DNA from 2 places in the Paenibacillus sp. FSL H7-0918 genome. Region 2 is predicted to be linked to the other one. Evidence: a T-box and tRNA genes for the amino acid it is inferred to sense, from the RefSeq annotation. Region 2 holds a T-box; the other holds one or more tRNA genes.

Region 1 (10,921 bases), on a different contig from region 2:
CACCAGAATTTTCGCACCACGCAGCAGCGCCTTAAGAATCTCAACCTTTTGCTTCATCCCAACTGTAAGATCCTCTACTTTTGCCTTTGGATCCACGGCCAGATTGTATTTCCTTGCGGTCTCTTCCGTCATGCGCACAGCCTCGGCATAATTAATGCCAACTCCTCTGCGCGGCTCCATACCCAGCACCATATTCTCTGCCACCGTAAAAGAAGGTACCAACATGAAATGCTGGTGGACCATGCCGATACCTCTATCAATGGCGTCCTGAGCGGATTGCAGCTTTACTTTTTCACCCTTGATATAGATCTCGCCTTCACTTGGCTCTTCCATGCCGAACATAATCTTCATTAAAGTCGATTTACCAGCACCGTTCTCACCTGCAATCGCATGTATTTCTCCCTCACGTAAAGAAAAATGCACGTTTTTATTTGCAACGACGCCATTGGGATATACCTTGGTAATTCCCCGCATTTCCAGCAGAGCTGTGTACATAGGTCTCAACGCCTTTCAACTTGGAGGTCTGCAAAAATATACAGCTGGAATTCCCCTGACTAGAAGAATCTCCAACTGTAGGTTTATCTCTATAGAGCTGATCTTAAGGTTTAAAGCTTAAAGCTTAAGGCTTAAGGCTTAACTGCGTTACGAATAGCTTCTACCTCTGCGGTTTCCATCCCCATCGCATTATCCACTTTAACTTCTTTATTGATCAGCTTTTGCTTCACTTCTTCAACCTTGGCCTGAAGATCAGCCGGGAATACATTTTTATAAATATCATTCTCAGCAATACCTACACCATCATCTACAAAGCTCAATACATCACGTTTGCCCATTTCTAGCGTACCCTCTTGCAATCTCTTCACTGCACCTAGAATAGCCGTATCAATCTTTTTAATAGATGAAGTAACGATTAGATTTGCTTTTTCACTATCCGTATCGTTAATCAACATTGCCTGATCGGAGTCTACACCAATTGCATATTTTTTCTTCTCTTTAGCTGCGTCAAAGATCCCAAGACCTGTACCCCCAGCCACGTTAAAAATAACATCCACACCGGAGTTATATTGAATTAGAGACAGCTCCTTACCTTTTGCAGGGTTAACAAAATCACCAGCGTACGACACAGCCACTTTTACATCAGGATCAACGTACTGAGCACCTTGAATGTAACCGACCAAGAAAGCATTAATCCCCGGAATATCCATACCGCCGACAAACCCAATCACATTCTCAGGGGTAGCATTCGGCATATCCGATTGTGTAGCTAATGCTGCTACGGCACCTGCCAAGAAAGATACTTCATTTGTCGCATAAGACATGTTGTACATGTTATCTGGTGCTTCATCGATGTCGGTATCATAATTAATGAATTTTTTGTCTGGATACAATTCTGCCGTTGCATTAAACATCTCTGTAATTTCAGAACCGCCAGAAATAATTACATCCCAATCCTCGGAAGCGATATCGTTAAATGTAGGCTCCCATTTCGTTTTATCAACGCCCATTTCAACAACCTTTGTTACTGCACCAAGTTCATCCTTAACCTTTTGCAAGCCGTTATTAGCGGAATCAAAAAATGATTTATCCCCAAGTGTCCCCGGAATCAGCAATACAACCTTGAGTTTATCCCCTGCACCTGTTTCTCCACCCTCAGCAGCGTTTGATCCAGTATTCGCAGAAGAACCGTTATTGGACGTGTTATTCCCACATGCTGTGACCAGAACCATCACCATTAATAACAACAAAGAAAGAACTTTTTTATTCATTACTCTATTCCACCCCTAATTTTAGTTGGTTAGTAATCCGCAGAATCCTATCTTCACCCATTGTATAATTCACGGTTCAAATGGAAATTCTCTTTTTTCCAAATAAAGTATCATTAAAAGTAATAAATTTAACGTTTAGGCTCAAAAATAGCAATAAAAATACCATTATTATTAATAATCCGCTTTATTTCCGAACGAGATGGCCAGTCAGGTTGCGAACTTTCGGATTTATTGATACGATCATAACAAATATTATTAAAAATAATTATATGATTTCGGTCATTGTTTTGTACGATTCGGCTAAAACATAAGTATTGGAGGATCATCATGGATCGTGTTCTATATATTGTAAGTGCCACACATGAGCTAAATACTTATATCCCTCCACACCAGCATGAATGCTACGAACTAGTCTATTATTTACAGGGGGTAGGGACAACCAATGTTGGCCCACGAAGTTACCATTTTCGCTCCTCTTCTTTCGCGCTTGTGCCACCCAATCATAAACATGACGAGCACCACCGTGAGGATGCAAATGTATTATTTGTAGGCTTCCACTCAGAACACCCTAATATGAGTAATCTGCTCGGCGTATATGAAGATGATAAAGATCAGACCGTTCTTCAAATCCTGCTGCGAATGAAAGCAGAGTTTACACGCAAGCAAGACGGATTCTCTGAGCTTCTAAACCTACAAATGAGCGAGATTACCGTCCATCTTATGAGGCTTCTTAGTGCCTCTGGATATCAATCCCCAACAGAAGATCGAGTACAATATGTCCTTAATTATATGAATGAGCATTATCGCCATAAATTGTCCGTCGAAACACTATCAGAAATGTCCGGATATAGTTACGATCGTTTTCGCCATCTATTTAAAGAACGTTTCGGGTCTTCACCCCTGCGGTATTTGCTGTTAAAACGCCTGGATTATGCAAAGTCTCTATTACGTCATACTCAGATGCAAATCTCTGAAGTATCTGCTGCTGCAGGTTTTGTGAACGATGCCCAATTCTGCAATATGTTCAAACGAGAAATAGGTCTTACCCCGCGAGCATTCCGCATTAATAATCAATCAGGTTAATCACTAATCAGATTAAAAAAAGCCGTTGAAATAGAGAAACTCTCTATTCAACGGCTTACTGCTGTAAACCCAAGGACATAAAGAAAAAAGGTTTGTAAGATTGCTTATAAAAGCATTCTTACAAACCTTTTTAAGATACCGGCGAGAGGACTCGAACCTCCACGGTTTCCCACTCGATTTTGAGTCGAGCGCGTCTGCCATTCCGCCACGCCGGCACATATGAACTAAATGGAGGCGCCACCCAGATTTGAACTGGGGATAAAGCTTTTGCAGAGCTTTGCCTTACCACTTGGCTATGGCGCCATGAAAACTTGGAGCGGACGACGGGAATCGAACCCGCGACCCTCGCCTTGGCAAGGCGATGCTCTACCGCTGAGCCACGTCCGCATAAAATGGCTGGGGATATAGGATTCGAACCTATGAGTGACGGAGTCAAAGTCCGTTGCCTTACCGCTTGGCTAATCCCCAATAACATTTTAAAGTAAAATGGGGCGACTGATGGGTCTCGAACCCACGAATGCCGGAACCACAATCCGGTGCGTTAACCCCTTCGCCACAGTCGCCATATTAAGTTGATATTGTTGCCATTATTCATTTTAAAGTAAATGGGGCGGCCGATGGGTCTCGAACCCACGAATGCCGGAACCACAATCCGGTGCGTTAACCCCTTCGCCACGGCCGCCATATTAAACTTTAGAAAGAACTTGGCAGGGGCAGCAGGAATTGAACCCACACCAACGGTTTTGGAGACCGTTGTTCTACCTTTAAACTATGCCCCTAAAAACTGGTGGAGGATGATGGATTCGAACCACCGAACACTCACGTGAGCAGATTTACAGTCTGATGCGTTTGGCCACTTCGCTAATCCTCCAAGGATGGTGCCGGCGAGAGGACTTGAACCCCCAACCTACTGATTACAAGTCAGTTGCTCTACCAATTGAGCTACACCGGCATGGCACTCATTCTTTTGTGATGATAAATGGTGGCTCGGGACGGAATCGAACCGCCGACACGAGGATTTTCAGTCCTCTGCTCTACCGACTGAGCTACCGAGCCATGATGAAAATGGCGGAACCGACGGGATTCGAACCCGCGATCTCCTGCGTGACAGGCAGGCATGTTAGGCCAACTACACCACGGTTCCAAAAGATATAATTGCTTAAGTTAATTGGTTGCGGGGGCAGGATTTGAACCTGCGGCCTTCGGGTTATGAGCCCGACGAGCTACCGGGCTGCTCCACCCCGCGTCAGTAAGAAAGTGTTATGGTGGAGGCTGAGGGGATCGAACCCCCGACCCTCTGCTTGTAAGGCAGATGCTCTCCCAGCTGAGCTAAGCCTCCATAAACAACAATTGTTATTGTACCAAAGTCCACTAGGATAAATCAAGTGAAAATTTGGTGACCCGTATGGGATTCGAACCCATGTTACCTCCGTGAAAGGGAGGTGTCTTAACCCCTTGACCAACGGGCCATACTAATTAAAAATTTGTGGCGGAGAGAGAGGGATTCGAACCCTCGAGACGCTTGTGGCGCCTACACGATTTCCAATCGTGCTCCTTCGGCCAAACTCGGACACCTCTCCATATGGCTCCCCGAACAGGACTCGAACCTGTGACAACTCGATTAACAGTCGAGTGCTCTACCAACTGAGCTATCAGGGAATATTCATACCAGGCTTGATGCCTGAAAACTGAATCCGAAACGAATCTGCATTCTAACTATAGGATAAGCCCTCGACCGATTAGTATTGGTCAGCTCCATGCATTACTGCACTTCCACCTCCAACCTATCTACCTCGTCGTCTTCAAGGGGTCTTACTAATTGGGAAATCTCATCTTGAGGGGGGCTTCACGCTTAGATGCTTTCAGCGCTTATCCCGTCCGTACGTAGCTACCCAGCCATGCTCCTGGCGGAACAACTGGTGCACCAGCGGTACGTCCATCCCGGTCCTCTCGTACTAAGGACAGCTCCTCTCAAATTTCCTGCGCCCACGACAGATAGGGACCGAACTGTCTCACGACGTTCTGAACCCAGCTCGCGTACCGCTTTAATGGGCGAACAGCCCAACCCTTGGGACCTACTTCAGCCCCAGGATGCGATGAGCCGACATCGAGGTGCCAAACCTCCCCGTCGATGTGGACTCTTGGGGGAGATAAGCCTGTTATCCCCAGGGTAGCTTTTATCCGTTGAGCGATGGCCCTTCCATGCGGTACCACCGGATCACTAAGTCCGACTTTCGTCCCTGCTCGACTTGTAGGTCTCGCAGTCAAGCTCCCTTATGCCTTTGCACTCTGCGAATGATTTCCAACCATTCTGAGGGAACCTTGGAACGCCTCCGTTACTCTTTAGGAGGCGACCGCCCCAGTCAAACTGCCCGCCTGACACGGTCCCCGTACCCGGTAAGGGTACTAGGTTAGAACCTAGATACGATCAGGGTGGTATCCCAACGGCGCCTCCACCGAAGCTTGCGCTCCGATTTCTACGGCTCCCACCTATCCTGTACAGATCGTACCCAAATTCAATATCAAGCTGCAGTAAAGCTCCATGGGGTCTTTCCGTCTTGTCGCGGGTAACCTGCATCTTCACAGGTATTAAAATTTCACCGGATCTCTCGTTGAGACAGCGCCCAAGTCGTTACGCCATTCGTGCGGGTCAGAATTTACCTGACAAGGAATTTCGCTACCTTAGGACCGTTATAGTTACGGCCGCCGTTTACTGGGGCTTCGGTTCATAGCTTCGGGTTACCCCTAACCACTCCCCTTAACCTTCCAGCACCGGGCAGGCGTCAGCCCGTATACTTCGCCTTGCGGCTTCGCACAGACCTGTGTTTTTGCTAAACAGTCGCTTGGGCCTTTTCACTGCGGCCCCCTCGTGCTATTCACACTACCGGGGCACCCCTTCTCCCGAAGTTACGGGGTCATTTTGCCGAGTTCCTTAACGAGAGTTCTTCCGCGCGCCTTAGAATTCTCTTCTCGCCTACCTGTGTCGGTTTGCGGTACGGGCACCTTCTCCTGGCTAGAGGCTTTTCTTGGCAGTGTGAGATCATGACCTTCGCTACTACAATTTTCGCTCCCCATCACAGCCCAGCCTTAATGATGTGCGGATTTGCCTACACATCAGCCTCACTGCTTAGACGGACATCCATCAGTCCGCGTCACTACCCTCCTGCGTCACCCCATCGCTCATAGCGGATTACGGTGGTACAGTAATTTCAAACTGTTGTCCTTCGACTACGCCTTTCGGCCTCGCCTTAGGTCCCGACTTACCCTGAGCGGACGAGCCTTCCTCAGGAAACCTTGGGCTTTCGGCGGATCAGATTCTCACTGATCTTTTCGTTACTCATACCGGCATTCTCACTTGTGTAGTGTCCAGCGCTCTTTTCAGTACACCTTCAACCCCTACACAACGCTCCCCTACCCCAGATACATAGTATCTAGCCATAGCTTCGGTGGTGTGTTTAGCCCCGTTACATTTTCGGCGCAGAGTCACTCGACCAGTGAGCTATTACGCACTCTTTCAATGGTGGCTGCTTCTAAGCCAACATCCTGGTTGTCTGTGCAACTCCACATCCTTTCCCACTTAACACACACTTGGGGACCTTAGCTGATGGTCTGGGCTGTTTCCCTTTTGACAATGGATCTTAGCACTCACTGTCTGACTCCCGGCAATAAGTATATGGCATTCGGAGTTTGACTGAGCTTGGTAATCCTTGCGGACCCCGCACCCAATCAGTGCTCTACCTCCACTACTCTTATACCGAGGCTAGCCCTAAAGCTATTTCGGGGAGAACCAGCTATCTCCGAGTTCGATTGGAATTTCTCCGCTACCCCCACCTCATCCCCGCACTTTTCAACGTACGTGGGTTCGGGCCTCCAGTGCGTGTTACCGCACCTTCACCCTGGACAGGGGTAGATCACACGGTTTCGGGTCTACGTCCACATACTAATTCGCCCTATTCAGACTCGCTTTCGCTGCGGCTCCACCTTCTCGGCTTAACCTTGCATGTTAAACGTAACTCGCCGGTTCATTCTACAAAAGGCACGCCATCACCCATTAATAGGGCTCTGACTTTTTGTAAGCACACGGTTTCAGGTTCTATTTCACTCCCCTTCCGGGGTGCTTTTCACCTTTCCCTCACGGTACTGTTTCACTATCGGTCGCCAGGTAGTATTTAGCCTTAGCAGATGGTCCTGCTGGATTCATACGGGGTTTCACGTGCCCCGCACTACTCGGGATCCGTCTCGGAGAGAATACAGTTTAGGTTACAGGGCTTTTACCTCTATCGCGGGCCTTTCCAGACCTCTTCACCTACCATATTCCTTTGTAACTCCATGTGAGACGTCCCACAACCCCTAAGAGCAAGCTCTTAGGTTTAGGCTGTTCCGCGTTCGCTCGCCGCTACTGACGGAATCACTATTGTTTTCTCTTCCTCAGGGTACTTAGATGTTTCAGTTCCCCTGGTCTGCCTCTACATTTCCTATGTATTCAGAAATGAGTAACTGCGAATTACCACAGCTGGGTTTCCCCATTCGGACACCCCCGGATCAAAGCTTGCTTACAGCTCCCCGAGGCAGTTTCGTTGTTCGCCACGTCCTTCGTCGGCTCCTGGCGCCTAGGCATCCTCCGTGTGCTCTTATTAGCTTAACCTTGATTCTTCCGAAGAAAAATCTCACTAATAACATTTACTTGTTTGCACAAGTTGCTAAAAGATGTTCTAAAACGCAAATTCGTTTCGGTATCCAGTTTTCAAGGATCAAGTCTTACTTGAGAGCTTAAACTCTCAAAACTGAGCAACGAGTGAGTAACAGGCCTAAACCTGAGTTTTGGAAGCTTAGCTTCCGATTTGAATGTTCTCATTGCAGAGAACGATTCTCCATAGAAAGGAGGTGATCCAGCCGCACCTTCCGATACGGCTACCTTGTTACGACTTCACCCCAATCATCTACCCCACCTTCGGCGGCTGGCTCCCTTGCGGGTTACCCCACCGACTTCGGGTGTTGTAAACTCTCGTGGTGTGACGGGCGGTGTGTACAAGACCCGGGAACGTATTCACCGCGGCATGCTGATCCGCGATTACTAGCAATTCCGACTTCATGCAGGCGAGTTGCAGCCTGCAATCCGAACTGAGACCGGCTTTGATGGGATTGGCTCCACCTCGCGGCTTCGCTTCCCGTTGTACCGGCCATTGTAGTACGTGTGTAGCCCAGGTCATAAGGGGCATGATGATTTGACGTCATCCCCACCTTCCTCCGGTTTGTCACCGGCAGTCACTCTAGAGTGCCCAACATTACTTGCTGGCAACTAAAGTTAAGGGTTGCGCTCGTTGCGGGACTTAACCCAACATCTCACGACACGAGCTGACGACAACCATGCACCACCTGTCTCCTCTGTCCCGAAGGCCGCCGCTATCTCTAGCGGATTCAGAGGGATGTCAAGACCTGGTAAGGTTCTTCGCGTTGCTTCGAATTAAACCACATACTCCACTGCTTGTGCGGGTCCCCGTCAATTCCTTTGAGTTTCAGTCTTGCGACCGTACTCCCCAGGCGGAGTGCTTACTGTGTTAACTTCGGCACCAAGGGTATCGAAACCCCTAACACCTAGCACTCATCGTTTACGGCGTGGACTACCAGGGTATCTAATCCTGTTTGCTCCCCACGCTTTCGCGCCTCAGCGTCAGTTACAGCCCAGAAAGTCGCCTTCGCCACTGGTGTTCCTCCACATATCTACGCATTTCACCGCTACACGTGGAATTCCACTTTCCTCTTCTGTACTCAAGCCACCCAGTTTCCAGTGCGACCTCAGGTTGAGCCCAAGGTTTAAACACCAGACTTAAATAGCCGCCTGCGCGCGCTTTACGCCCAATAATTCCGGACAACGCTTGCCCCCTACGTATTACCGCGGCTGCTGGCACGTAGTTAGCCGGGGCTTTCTTCTCAGGTACCGTCACTCCGGTAGCAGTTACTCTACCGGACGTTCTTCCCTGGCAACAGAGCTTTACGATCCGAAAACCTTCATCACTCACGCGGCGTTGCTCCGTCAGGCTTTCGCCCATTGCGGAAGATTCCCTACTGCTGCCTCCCGTAGGAGTCTGGGCCGTGTCTCAGTCCCAGTGTGGCCGTTCACCCTCTCAGGTCGGCTACGCATCGTCGCCTTGGTGGGCCGTTACCCCACCAACTAGCTAATGCGCCGCAGGCCCATCCCTCAGTGACAGATTGCTCCGTCTTTCATTCTTCTCTCAGGAGAAAAAAGAAATTATCCGGTATTAGCTACCGTTTCCGGTAGTTATCCCAGTCTGAAGGGCAGGTTGCCTACGTGTTACTCACCCGTCCGCCGCTAAGTTATTTTGAAAGCAAGCTTTCAAAATAACTCCGCTCGACTTGCATGTATTAGGCACGCCGCCAGCGTTCGTCCTGAGCCAGGATCAAACTCTCCAATTAGTATTGAAAAGAGCGATATGCTCATTTTGAAACATCTGACGAGAAAATTAATTCTCTAATTTTGGATTTCACTTGCGTGATTTCCTACTCACTCGTTGTTCAGTTTTCAAAGATCAAGCTGTTTATTTCGTCGATGTGTTGTTCAGCAGCGACCTTTATAATATATCACAGCGTCCTCGTTTTAGTCAACCTTTTTTTTAATTTCTTTTTTCGGTTGTCTTTCGAATGTTTTCGAAAGCACATCTCTGTGTCAGAGGGACGAGTTATAATTTAACACATGAACAAGGAAAGAGTCAACCATTAATTTTTCTGAATAAATATGAGCGTTTCATATTAGTAAACAAACAAAAAGAGAGTGCTCAGCCTCTCCCTATCCCTGCTCATCTCTCTATAATTAAACATCTTCTGCTGTATCTAATTCATCTCTATAATGTATAGCGGATCGCATGCCCTTCTCCCTCGTGAACATCAGCCCAAGATGTAATCTCTCGGATTAGCGAACGAGAAACCAGCTTTCGTAAAACAAGGGGTAGTTCAGACTCTAATTGACTCAGACCTGAATGCTGCAGTAATTCTTTAATGCTCCATGCTTCCTTACGGCTATTCAAAATATTAAAGAGCAATAGACAACAGTCCGTCATTTTGGACATAATCCCAAATTCACATGCAAGAAGCACAAGCTCCACACGTTGCTCTAAGGTCTCAGTACTGACCGTTAACTCCTCATAAAGTTTATGAACGGAGGTATTCATGCTTTTAACCTGCTCCCAAATAGCTGGCTCGGGGAAAGCACCCACTTCACTCACTTCTATTCTTGCCCAATGATATAAGGCTATCAATACACAGTTGTAAGCATCCATAATAAAGCCAGCCTCTATATAGCGCTTGGATTTCACATACATATGCAAAAAGCGAGCAAACTCCATAAATGCGACCCGTTCCTTAATCGGTCCTTCAAATTGTAATATCTCGCGGCGCATTTCCTCGAGTATTCCCTTGGGGTCCCAGATCACTTCCCCCCTCATCAAACTGATAAGAAGTTCGTTATTATCCCCTGCCATAACAGCCTGCTCCAAAGCAAAAAGGCCGATATGGACTGACTGGGTCCGTTGGTCACCGGCAATGGTATGGCGAACAATATGCTCTCTATCCTGTTCTTCATGCAATACTAACACTACCATATCAAAATCTTGAAGAAGTGCGCTTTGAAACGGAATATCCCCATTCTGCCGCAAAACGACCGCTCCTAAAACATTCTCATCAAACGTTTCTCCACTCAACAAAGTTACATTGGACAATTCCATGCTTCCCTCCATTAAATTTGGCGATTTTGCGTCCAGTCAGTTATAATTCAGTTATAATTATTATTCTACATATGAAAGACAGTTCCTTCTGGACAACCCAACTATATTTAGTTAGGAGCAAACACTCATGAAGTTTAAAACGGCTAAGATCAACGCTTTTCGCACATGGGGATTACTGCTCACAATGCTCGGAATGGGACTTATGGTTTTGGGTACAGCGGGCATCGTGTTTTGGGGCTCAACTGGAAAAGTATTCGCTGGAATCGGTCTTGTAATCGGTTTAATCTCAATGATGGCAAGTCTTGCAATCTATTTCTGGGCTGGGATGCTGTC
Region 2 (10,921 bases):
ATCAAAGTCTGGCCTTTTTTCACGAGATCGCCCTCTTTGACAAGAACCTCAGCTGCCGTCCCGCTGTCCTTCGTTTTTACTTTACCAGTTTCTGTAGCAATCACGGAGCCGGCTCCGGATACACTAACTACGATATCGCCCTTTGTAACGGTAGCTGTATTAATAGGCACTTCAGCGGCTTGACTGTTCTTATCAGGTAACAATGTATAAACCAGCATTCCTGCTGTGGCTACAACTACTACTCCAAGAGTCCAGAACACTATTTTTTTCTTCTTCATTTCTATCCTCCCTAGCTCATCATATTAATTGCCGGATGTATTGCTGGTGTCTGGATCTGTGCCAGAAGTAGAGTTGCTGTTCGAAGTCGTTGATGCCCCCTGATAAGTGACGACATAGGTTTGTGTTCCCAGCAGATTTCGATGGCCTTGGAATTCGTCGTATAGATTCAACCGGATTGCGCCGCCACCCAGTGTTTTGTACAGGCTGCTTGTGAAGGTTGTGGTGTACGACTTGAAGTTACCTAATTGTAGATCTGTGCCAAGTGTTAATGTTTTTTCCATGCTTTGTCCTAAGGGGTCAATCAGCTCCAACACCAGTTTGTGCTCGTAGGTGCCTGATTCATAAAGCGTGCTGGCTGACATGTTGTAGGTTAGTGCAGTGCTGAGCGTATCTTTACCAGCGGTGACGGTGGCGACTGCATTTGTAACGGATAGGGTATAAGGAAACATTTCCACGTTCAAAAGATTGCCTTTGGGCTCCACTCCCAGCTGGTTCAGTCCAAGTGATACCGTATTGATGTAACCCGTCGATTGGCCGTCAGGAGCGGTAAGCTTGCCTTCTGAAACACCCTCCCCGATATAAAGGACAAGGTTCGCTGGATCTATACCTAGAGGGAGCTTACTCCAGAGTGTGACCAGACTTTTTCCGTTAGGACTGGTGGAGGTTTTGGACTGGGTGACTTCGGCTTCATAATATTGATTGTCTTGTGTTTTGTAATAGGCTACGAGTTGAGCCTGTTCGGATTTACGCGATTCCTCACTGTTCATTTCTAGTTCTGTGTACAAGAGATTTGAATCTGTACCTGGGTACACGAGGGTCCGGCGTACAAGTAATTCCGCTTTTTTACCTTCAAGCTCAAGATGGAAAGAATTTTCAGCTGCAACACTCTGTACTCGGCTGTCCAGTTGGGTAGTACTTAGAGAAAGGAAGTTAAGCTTACTTTCACCTGAAGTTTCTTGCAGGGTGATTTTTAATTGATTGAAAGTATAGCTATAAGGAACATTGGCTACGACATACACAGCAGCCGATTCATTTGGACGGAGGATGGTTTGCGTACTTTCTGAGACAACCTGGGAAGTGCTGCTGATGTCACTTTCTCCAGCTTTGACGACACTTGTAAGCGCAGGAAGCTGAACAGAGGTCGATTTAGTGTTGCGGATGTTGATTTTAGCCACGATCTGGTCTTTGTCGGACCAAGGGAGTCTTTGAATGTTTGCAATTTTGACAACAAATGTTCCGTGACTGTTCTCAATGGGGTATTCCGTGTCCTGCCAATTGTTAGTTTGCAGCGTGTAAGGGATCTGATAATAGGCGGTAGGAAAAATGATCTTGCCTTCAGCAGCCGGCTCAGTCATTTGCAGCTGCAATGTTCCTTGATTGAGTGTGAGTGGTACATCTGCGCTGAGTTCAATAATCTTTTCTTCAAGCGGTTTCAATGTTAGGCTGGCAAAATCCTTCGTATCTACCGGAAAGCTATACCCTTCAGCGGCTTTAATAGCAAGTTCATAGGCAGGCACATTCACCGCTTTGTTGCCGCTATTTTTGATGCGGAACTGTAGTGTCCACTTTGCGTTGCCATTGTCAGCATAGACGTTAGCCGTTTTCAGCTGTGTTTCGACTGTATTATTGCTGATTGTAAGCTTCTTCGTGACATTGCTGGCTACGACAAGATCCGGTGTTGTTGCAGCGGGGAGATTGTAGGCGACAACCGGCAACGCTATTTTTAATGAGGCATCTTCTCCGGCAAATTGCAGCGCCATGTTGTCTGTCTTCATATAAGAAGGGATTTCCGTCAAATAGTAGATCGTCTTCTTTTCCTGAGGCTGTACTTTATAGCTGGTGCTGGTGTCATCAAGCGCGAGTTCAAATACAGATCCTCCAGCGGAAGCGAGGTATCCTTTAAGTCCAGTATCACTGAGCACCTTGGTTCCTTGATTAGTGAAGCTAACACCAACCTTGGCATAGACCTTACCGTTATATTTATAAATTTGCAGGCTCTCTGCCTTGGTGGTTACAGGGAGATTGTTTAGGGTGATCTTTTTACTCTGCCCTCTGGCGACAGCTTGTGAATATCCTGTTGGTACGGTGAAGTTCCCTAGCTTTTTTTGATAATCGGTGGTGTTGAAGTCCCATCCGTACAATGAAATTTTGACCCCGTTTAAAGAGGTGGATTTGCCGATGTTTACATAGTAGGTGATAGATTGACTGCTTTTCGCGGCAATGGATTTGATGGTTGCACTGCTGGTAATAGGGCTTCCTTGAATAACTGTACCGCCGCTAGTAGTTACTTTGGAGAAAAAGTCCACCAGATTGAGGCTAGCGTTGCTTCCATTAGAGTAGCTGAGTGTGTATGTAAGAATATTTCCGCCATCCTGAGTTAATAAGCTGACATCCGTCAGCTTTGCGCTGATGTTAGTCTTCAAGGCTATGGAGCCTAGTTTATCCAGAGCGGATACAGTAGCTGTTGTTGCTACTTTGGGGGATGTAGTCCCGGCCGAAGCGGCATGAACTCCATACGCTGCAGATTGGCTAAGTACAGCTGTGCTTAGCAGCACCGCGGCTACTTTTATTCTCCGTACATGCATTTGATTTCCTCCCAATAGGATAGTTAATAGTCTGCGAAGGTGCACCCGAGTGGATAAGCAAGCCTTCCTAGTAATGGAAATTATCAAGCTCCGCTGAATGTTAGCTGAAAAAAAGTTCTGAAAATGGCTCTGAAGCTTAAAGCCAGCTTAAAAGAAGATAAAAATTAGCCTAATTTTGTCCAGCTTGTCAAAACGACAGATTTTGCATATAATAAAGAGACATATCTCTTGTAGTAAAGAGATACCTGACAATTAGCATGAATTGTGAAATGCAGTGATGGAGAAGAGTACACAGTGCCTGACTTACAGGGAGGAGACGCCGCGGATTGAGAGCGTTTCTAAGAAGCAGAGCTGTCGAAGTTCACTCCGGAGCAGTTCCCTGAATTCCTTAAGCTGTCTAATAGGGAAGGGTAGGGGATACCGGTCACAGACCGTTATTTCTGTATAAAGTGAGATAGGTATCTGTCCAGCCAAAAGAGGGAATGAAGCTCTTAAGGGGAACAGATCAGCTTGTCTAACAAGGGTGGTACCACGGTCTTTTCGTCCCTTACCGGGAGGAAAGGCCTTTTTTTGTTGAACTAGACAATGATTGAAGGGGGCTGTACACGGCCATGAAAGAGAAGTTGGAAGCATTGAAGGTTGAAGCGCTGGCTAAGCTGCAGGAGGTTATGGATCCGCAGGTACTAAATGATCTAAGAGTGAAGTATCTCGGTAAAAAAGGTGAGCTTACAGAGGTTCTGCGCGGTATGGGAGGACTTAGTGCTGAGGAACGTCCGGTAATCGGGCAAGTAGCGAATCAGGTTCGCAGTGCTATTGAGGAGATTATCGGCGCGAAGCAGGAGGCTTTTCAAGAGCAGGAAACCCAGCAACGTCTGCAGGCTGAAAAAGTAGACGTAACCTTACCGGGTCGCCGTATGCAGCAAGGGGGCATTCACCCGCTTAGCAGAGTCGTACAGGAGATTGAGGATATTTTTATCGGCATGGGCTACCGTGTAGCTGAAGGTCCGGAAGTAGAGACCGATTATTATAACTTTGAAGCTCTAAATTTGCCTAAGAATCACCCGGCACGTGATATGCAGGATTCTTTCTATTTAACGGATGACCTGTTAATGCGCACACAAACCTCGCCGGTACAGATTCGTACTATGCAGGCTATGAACGGTGAAGCTCCGGTAAAAATCATCTGCCCGGGTAAAGTATTCCGCCGTGATGATGATGATGCAACGCATTCCTTCCAGTTCCACCAAATCGAAGGTTTGGTCATTGGAAGTAACATTCGAATGAGTGATCTGAAGGGCACCCTGCAACAATTTGTGCAGGAGATGTTTGGACCGAATACAGGCATTCGTCTTCGTCCGAGCTTTTTCCCATTCACTGAGCCAAGTGTTGAAGTAGATGTAAGCTGCTTCAAATGTGGCGGCGATGGCTGCAGACTATGCAAGCAAAGCGGATGGTTAGAAATCCTTGGCGCAGGTATGGTGCATCCAAATGTACTGAAAATGGGTGGCTATGATCCTGCTGAGTACAGCGGCTTCGCTTTCGGAATGGGTGTAGAGCGGATTGCGATGCTTAAATACGGCATCGATGACATCCGACATTTCTATAGTAATGACATGAGTTTTGTGAAGCAATTCAAGGGCGTTTAGTTTTTGTGGGCGCGTTGGCTGATAGTGGCGGAGAATGGCTTTGGAGCATTCTCCCATAGGAAGCAGCGCGAACGACAGTGAAATAAATACATCTGAAACATAAAGGAAGTGAGCGGATATGAAAGTATCAACCGGATGGTTGGCTGATTATACATCGATTGAAGGAGTAACCGCCGAACAGCTAGCGGAGAAGATTACCGCTGCCGGCATTGAGATTGACGGCGTAGAGCGCCGCAATAAAGGCATTTCCGGCATCGTAACCGGCTATGTGAAATCAAAGGAAAAACATCCTGATGCAGACAAGCTGAACGTATGTATCGTGGATGTGGGCCAAGATGAGGAGCTACAAATCGTTTGCGGCGCAAAAAATGTAGCTGCAGGTCAAACTGTACCTGTAGCAATGGTTGGCGCTAAGCTGCCAGGACTGGATATCAAAAAAGCCAAGCTGCGCGGTGTCCTGTCGCAAGGAATGATCTGCTCGGCCAAAGAATTGGGACTGAATGATAAATTGCTTCCAAAAGAGCAACAAGAAGGTATTCTTGTGCTGCCTGAAGGGACAGAGATTGGTCAGGATATTTCCAAGGTCCTCGGCTTAGATGACGAGATTCTGGAATTCGATCTGACTCCGAACCGTTCAGATTGCCTCAGCATGATTGGTGCTGCTTATGAAGTAAGTGCAATTCTTGGGCGTGAAGTTAAATTACCTGATCCAAAAAGCGAAATGATTGAGATCAGTGGTCCTGCTGCGGATTCCATTTCCGTCAAGATTGAAGATGAAGAATACTGCAGCCATTATGCAGTTCGTTATATTGCAGGTGTTAAACCTGCACCATCACCGCTGTGGATTCAGAATCGTCTGATGGCTGCTGGGGTTCGTCCAATTAATAATATTGTGGACATTACCAATTATGTGATGCTGGAATATGGACAGCCGCTGCATGCTTTTGATGCAGATAAAGTACAAGGTGGAGAACTCGGCGTTCGTCTTGCCCATGAAGGTGAAGTTTTGGTTACACTTGACGGTCAAGAGCGTAAGCTAGAGCCGCAAATGCTCGTTATCGCTGATGGAGTAAAAGCTGTAGGTCTGGCCGGAGTAATGGGTGGACGGGATACAGAGGTTACTGCTGAGACGGTAAACCTTGTTCTGGAATCTGCTAAGTTTGATGGAGGAACGATTCGTAAAACCTCGCGTCAATTGGGACTTCGCTCGGAAGCCTCCCTTCGTTTCGAGAAGGAAGTGGATCCAAGTGCAGTTATTCCTGCATTGAACCGTGCAGCCGTACTGATTGCACGTTATGCTGGCGGATCGGTCCATGAAGGCATCGTGCAAGCAGGAACTGACGCTGTTCAAGAGAAGGTTCTCACCTTGTCCTTAGAGAAACTGAATCGTTATCTGGGAACGGATTTGTCCTTGTTGGAAGTGAAGACATTGTTTGGCCGTCTACATTTCAAATGTGGAGATACCGCACAAGGGCTGATTGAAGTTCAAGTCCCAACCAGACGTGGCGATATCAGCTATGATGTTGATCTTATTGAAGAAATTGCCCGCCTGTACGGGTATGACAATATTCCAACGACTCTAATTGAAGGAATTACAACGCCAGGAGCACTAACTCACAAGCAAGCGCTCCGTCGTGAACTGCGTCGCCTATTGTCACATGGCGGTTACCAAGAGGTGATGGGTTACTCCTTCATCCAGCCGCAACAAAGCACAATGTTCCCTGAGTTATCAGAAGGAGCAGTAGCGGTGAAGCTGGCTATGCCGATGAGTGAAGAACGCAGCGTACTGCGTACCAGCCTTCTACCACAACTCTTGGATATTGCCAGCTACAATACCAATCGTCGTCAAAGCGACTTGGCATTGTTTGAAATCGGCAACGTCTTCTTCACGGATGAAGAACAGTTGACTCGTCAGCCACGCGAACTGCCGGTGCTGGGGCTGCTGCTTAGCGGAAGCTTAACAGTGAAGCAATGGAATGTTTCGGCACATCCTGTGGACTTCTTTGATTTGAAGGGTGCGCTGGAAACTGTATTTGCTCATTTAGGGCTGACCGATAAAATCGTCTATGTAGGAGATAGTCCAGAAGGATATCATCCTGGGCGTTCCGCGTCGGTATATTTACTCGGAAACGAGGGTCGTGTGAAGATCGGAACGATGGGACAGATTCATCCGGATCTGCAAAGACAGCTGGATCTGGTGGATACTTATGCGGCAGAAATTTTATTGCAGCCGTTATATGAAAGTGCGCAAAGCCGTTTGCAATATAATGAGCTTCCGCGTTTCCCAGGAATGGAGCGGGATATTGCTGTGGTCGTGGATTCCGCTGTACCAGCGGGCGATCTGCTAGCTTCCATCCGCGATAACGGAGGTTCTTTGCTCCAGTCCGTACAGGTATTTGACGTTTATACTGGTGGTAAGCTGGAGAATGGAAAGAAGAGCATCGCGATCTCACTGCTGTATCGTCATAGTGAACATACACTGACTGATGAGGAAGTAGGAGAGGTGCATGAGAAGGTATTAGCATCTCTTCAACAAACTTTTGGTGCAGAATTAAGAAAGTAGCAGGAATTGTGTAAAGCCGCAGCGAATCCATTTAGAAACTGAGATTCGCTGCGGCTTTTTCTAGGTAGAGTGCAAAGCGGAGAATATCAGCCATAATCTATTGAATATTAGGGATTTTGCCAAATGCTTACCAAAAAAGCTACAATAGAAGAAGTGAAACTAGCTTAGAATCCGCACACATACAAAGGAGGGCACAACTGTGGCTATGGACCGGACACGTGTCGCCGTGGAGATATACGGAACTTCCTATAAACTCGTCGGAAGCAGTACTGAATATATGAAACAAGTGGCCCGTTATGTTGATGAACATATGCGCACGATTTCTAAATCTCACACCAGACTGGACACACCGCGTATAGCGGTGCTTGCAGCTGTACATATGGCGGAGCAGGCTATTCAGGTTCAGGACTTCAAAAATGAACTAAACATGATGACAGGTGAACGCAGTGAACTGCGATTGGAAGTATCTCGCCTGCTGGAGGTACAGCGGGAGCGGCAAGAAGAATTCGAGCGACTTGAAGCTGCGGCCAAAGAAGAGGCTGGGCGACTGATTGCTGCTGCGGAGGAAGAACGTAAGCGGCATTTGGAGATTCAGGAGAATGAACGCAAGGTACATGCGGAACAGCTTCAGGAGGCAGTGCAAGCTGTGGAAGCTGCACGCAAGAAGCTGGAAGAAGAATTGCTTGAGCGTGAGATAGAGCTGCAAGCACTGCGGACAAGCTACGAAGAAGAGCAGGCAGCTAGTCGTGAACACCAGCGGCAGGAACTGGCGAAGGCGGAAGCCATCCGTTTGCAGCAGCTGGAGGAGCAGAAGGCTGCTCATCTGCAAGAGCTGGAGAACATCCGGGAGACGCTGACCAAGGAGAAGACAGACACGCTGTCTGCTCTGCAGCTTGAGCTGACCGTGACCAAGTCAACACTGGAGGAAGAGCTTGAGGTTACCAAGTCTACATTAGGTAAAGAACTCGAAGATACCAGATTGACGCTGGGTAAGGAGCTTGAGGATACCAAGTTGACGTTAGGTAAGGAGCTTGAAGATACCAAGTTGACCTTAGGTAAAGAGCTTGAGAGTACCAAAGCGAAGTTAGGCAAAGAGCTGGCGGAAGAACGTGAAGCACTGCAGCGGGAACAAACCAAGAATAAGGAACTGCGGCAGTCACAAGGCACTCAAGAGCATAGACATAAGCAAAATATTCAAGAGCTGGAAAAACAGCTGGCTGAGCTTCGTGGTGGGACAGGGCAACTTCAGTCCAGATTACGTGCGGCTGAAGCCAGTCTTAAGAGTGAACGAGATGCAAGACAGACGCTTCTTGGACAATATGAAGCGATTGTTAAACGTGAAGAACAGCTCAGTGAAGAGCTGCGCACGGCTACTGAGCTGGGCACACTGTTGAATGAGGAGCTGGAAGAGTTACGCCAGCGTTATCAACAGTCACAGAATGAAGCTACAGAGCTAAGAGCGTCACTACAGGAGACGAGTGAAAATCTGCACCGTGTTCAGGAAGAGCTTGCGGGATCAGCAGCAGAGGCGGCTAACTGGCAGGAGCTTTCGGATAAACGCATGGAAGATATTGGTGAACTGGAAATGAATCTGCTGGAGTCTGAGGAGAAATCCGTGTTGCTCCAGAAAGAGATCGACACGCTACGTGGGCAAGCCGATGGATTAGTACAGCAGCTGGATCAGGAGGTTCAGCTTCGTACAGATGCAGAACGCGAAACAGCGGTACTTCGGGAGCAAGGTGTGCAGGCTCAGAAGGAATTGTCTGCGCTTCGTGTTCGTTATGAGGAATTGATTGCTCAATACGACGATGTACTGCAAGAAGGAGAACGCCTGCAGGAAAGATATCAACTGTTGCAGGAAGAAGGCGAAGAGGCAACACGACGCTTAGAAGAGTTATCTGAAGCTAGTCGTGAAGCTGCTGCTACTGTTGCTGAGCAACAGGAAGTGCTGAAGGAAGCAGAGGCGTACGGAGCTTCCTGGAAGCATAAGTACGAGGAACTATCCGATCAGCAGCTGCAGTGGACGGATCTCGAAGCGAAGCTGCGTGAGGAGATCGACATTTGGCAGCAGGAAGCCGGTGAGGCTGAAATGAAGCAGGAAGCTATTGATCGTGAACGTAGCGAAGTGCTTCAGCAGCTAGGTGAAGTTGGTGAAAGCTATGAAATGGTTCAAGGACAGCTTCGTTTGTTGCAGCTCCAGTTTGAAATGCGTCAGGAAGAGCTTGACAAGCTGACAGATGAGCATCGTAACCTTAAAGAGGAATATGCCAAGCTACAAAATGAATATAATGAATGGATTCAACTGATCGAGCAAGACAGTTGAGTGCCGGATGCAAGTAAGAGAGCTGACCTGATGAGTAGAGAGATCTATTTCGGGTCAGCTCTCTTTATTAATGAGCTCAAATTAAAAAAACAGCCGATCTCAGGGGGAATCCCTAATAATCGGCTGTTTATGTGTAATCTATTCCACGATGATTGTAGCTCTCATTCCGCTATGTCCGGAGCCACACATAATGGAGCAGGTCATTTCGAAAGTTCCAGCTTCCTCGGGTACGATCACCTTTGAGGATTTTTTTTCATTAAGCTGCAGCTCGAACTCTGGAATAAGGATACCGTGATTACCGTCATCATTTTTAAAAATGATTTTGACGGGAACACCCTTTTTTAGATGATATTCTTCCTGATCAAAGCTGTAATTTGTAGCTGTGATTATGAGTTCTGTTTCTGCCTCGATTTCCGGCTCCGATGTGTTAGCATTGCCAGCAGCACTATCATTGTTGTTCCCACAGGCTGTAAGTGCTATAACGAACACCATTGAAAGTAGAATTGCAAATTTTTTAATAATCTAAATCCCCTCCCAAGAAGTCCAAGCATAGTGAAAATGTGACAATTATGTAGACATCATAACTTAAAATTTAAGTAAGCGCTTTGATTAAATGTGAAAAATATGTGAACAGGCAGACTGTTCAAACTTTGTCGTAAATTGCAAAAAAATGATGAAAATATAACTAAAATTTATTATAATGAAAGCTATTACATTAACGTATAAAAGTAGGGGATACATATTACAAGTATTAATGATGCGCTAAGTACGGAGGTTTGGCACCGTAGAATCTTACAAGGCTATTGGATGGTAGTCATTCTTTTATTAATCTCACAGTTGCTGTTTTTGTCGAATATTGACCGACTCCAAATAAAAACAACCATGGATACGAATCTATGGCATTTATTTATAGCCTGTAATTTACTAATTGTGTTCCTTATGATTACTGCGGAGCTGTGGCTGCGTTATAGTAAACAGTCCCCTAAATATGGGGTGGTTAGCTGCGGGTTTTTAGTGTCCTATCTTATGTATTTTGTATTAGAGCCTTTTGTTGACGGTGCTCAGATGACACTTATGATGCCGATTATGGTTGCTCTTATTTATTTTGATCGTAAGCTCCTGTACATAATGGGGTTATTTAGTATTGTGTTTTATGCCGGGGTATATTTTGGGTTGGAACGGCCATTCCTACATAAACCGCTGCTTGAATTCTTGATGGTAGAGTGTGTATTTTTGGTATTTGTGCTGATGGCTATTGCAGTAATTATTCGTGCTCGTGAAGCGCGTATTAATTTAGAAAGATTAACCAAGGCGGGCCAAGATCTAATGGTGGAGAGGGCTATTTCGGATAAGCTGCTGAAGATAGACGCACTCACTGGACTCTATAATCATAAAACCTTTCATGAATATTTGGATTCATTATTGGAGCAATGTGAAAGCAACAACCTTCAGCTACAGCTGGCTCTTTTCGATATTGATAACTTCAAGCAAGTGAATGATACCTACGGACACAGGGTTGGAGACC

What was found. A T-box is a leader RNA that pairs with one kind of tRNA and senses whether it is charged. The one in region 2 lies ahead of pheS (phenylalanine--tRNA ligase subunit alpha), so its partner is inferred to be a tRNA-Phe.
Region 1: it encodes a tRNA-Phe, which carries the amino acid that the T-box ahead of pheS (phenylalanine--tRNA ligase subunit alpha) is inferred to sense. The anticodon was not compared.

Annotation. Positions count from the first base shown of each region.
Region 1 is NZ_JBBOWJ010000001.1:2,189,365-2,200,285, forward strand. Features, by position in the region: gene MHI15_RS09805 (ABC transporter ATP-binding protein) at 1-495, opposite strand, end outside; gene MHI15_RS09810 (BMP family ABC transporter substrate-binding protein) at 627-1,766, opposite strand; gene MHI15_RS09815 (AraC family transcriptional regulator) at 2,094-2,849, shown strand; tRNA gene MHI15_RS09820 (tRNA-Leu) at 2,986-3,064, opposite strand; tRNA gene MHI15_RS09825 (tRNA-Cys) at 3,079-3,152, opposite strand; tRNA gene MHI15_RS09830 (tRNA-Gly) at 3,162-3,236, opposite strand; tRNA gene MHI15_RS09835 (tRNA-Gln) at 3,243-3,317, opposite strand; tRNA gene MHI15_RS09840 (tRNA-His) at 3,337-3,412, opposite strand; tRNA gene MHI15_RS09845 (tRNA-His) at 3,456-3,531, opposite strand; tRNA gene MHI15_RS09850 (tRNA-Trp) at 3,555-3,628, opposite strand; tRNA gene MHI15_RS09855 (tRNA-Tyr) at 3,635-3,720, opposite strand; tRNA gene MHI15_RS09860 (tRNA-Thr) at 3,726-3,801, opposite strand; tRNA gene MHI15_RS09865 (tRNA-Phe) at 3,830-3,905, opposite strand; tRNA gene MHI15_RS09870 (tRNA-Asp) at 3,916-3,993, opposite strand; tRNA gene MHI15_RS09875 (tRNA-Met) at 4,019-4,095, opposite strand; tRNA gene MHI15_RS09880 (tRNA-Val) at 4,113-4,188, opposite strand; tRNA gene MHI15_RS09885 (tRNA-Glu) at 4,244-4,318, opposite strand; tRNA gene MHI15_RS09890 (tRNA-Ser) at 4,337-4,429, opposite strand; tRNA gene MHI15_RS09895 (tRNA-Asn) at 4,433-4,508, opposite strand; rRNA gene MHI15_RS09900 (23S ribosomal RNA) at 4,569-7,494, opposite strand; rRNA gene MHI15_RS09905 (16S ribosomal RNA) at 7,727-9,284, opposite strand; gene MHI15_RS09910 (nucleotidyltransferase-like protein) at 9,710-10,588, opposite strand; gene MHI15_RS09915 (DUF2614 family zinc ribbon-containing protein) at 10,716-10,921, shown strand, end outside.
Region 2 is NZ_JBBOWJ010000002.1:144,506-155,426, reverse strand. Features, by position in the region: gene MHI15_RS14760 (efflux RND transporter periplasmic adaptor subunit) at 1-278, opposite strand, end outside; gene MHI15_RS14755 (hypothetical protein) at 303-2,864, opposite strand; T-box leader at 3,130-3,415, shown strand; gene pheS (phenylalanine--tRNA ligase subunit alpha) at 3,476-4,510, shown strand; gene pheT (phenylalanine--tRNA ligase subunit beta) at 4,629-7,073, shown strand; gene MHI15_RS14740 (hypothetical protein) at 7,279-9,396, shown strand; gene MHI15_RS14735 (cupredoxin domain-containing protein) at 9,535-9,888, opposite strand; gene MHI15_RS14730 (GGDEF domain-containing protein) at 10,204-10,921, shown strand, end outside.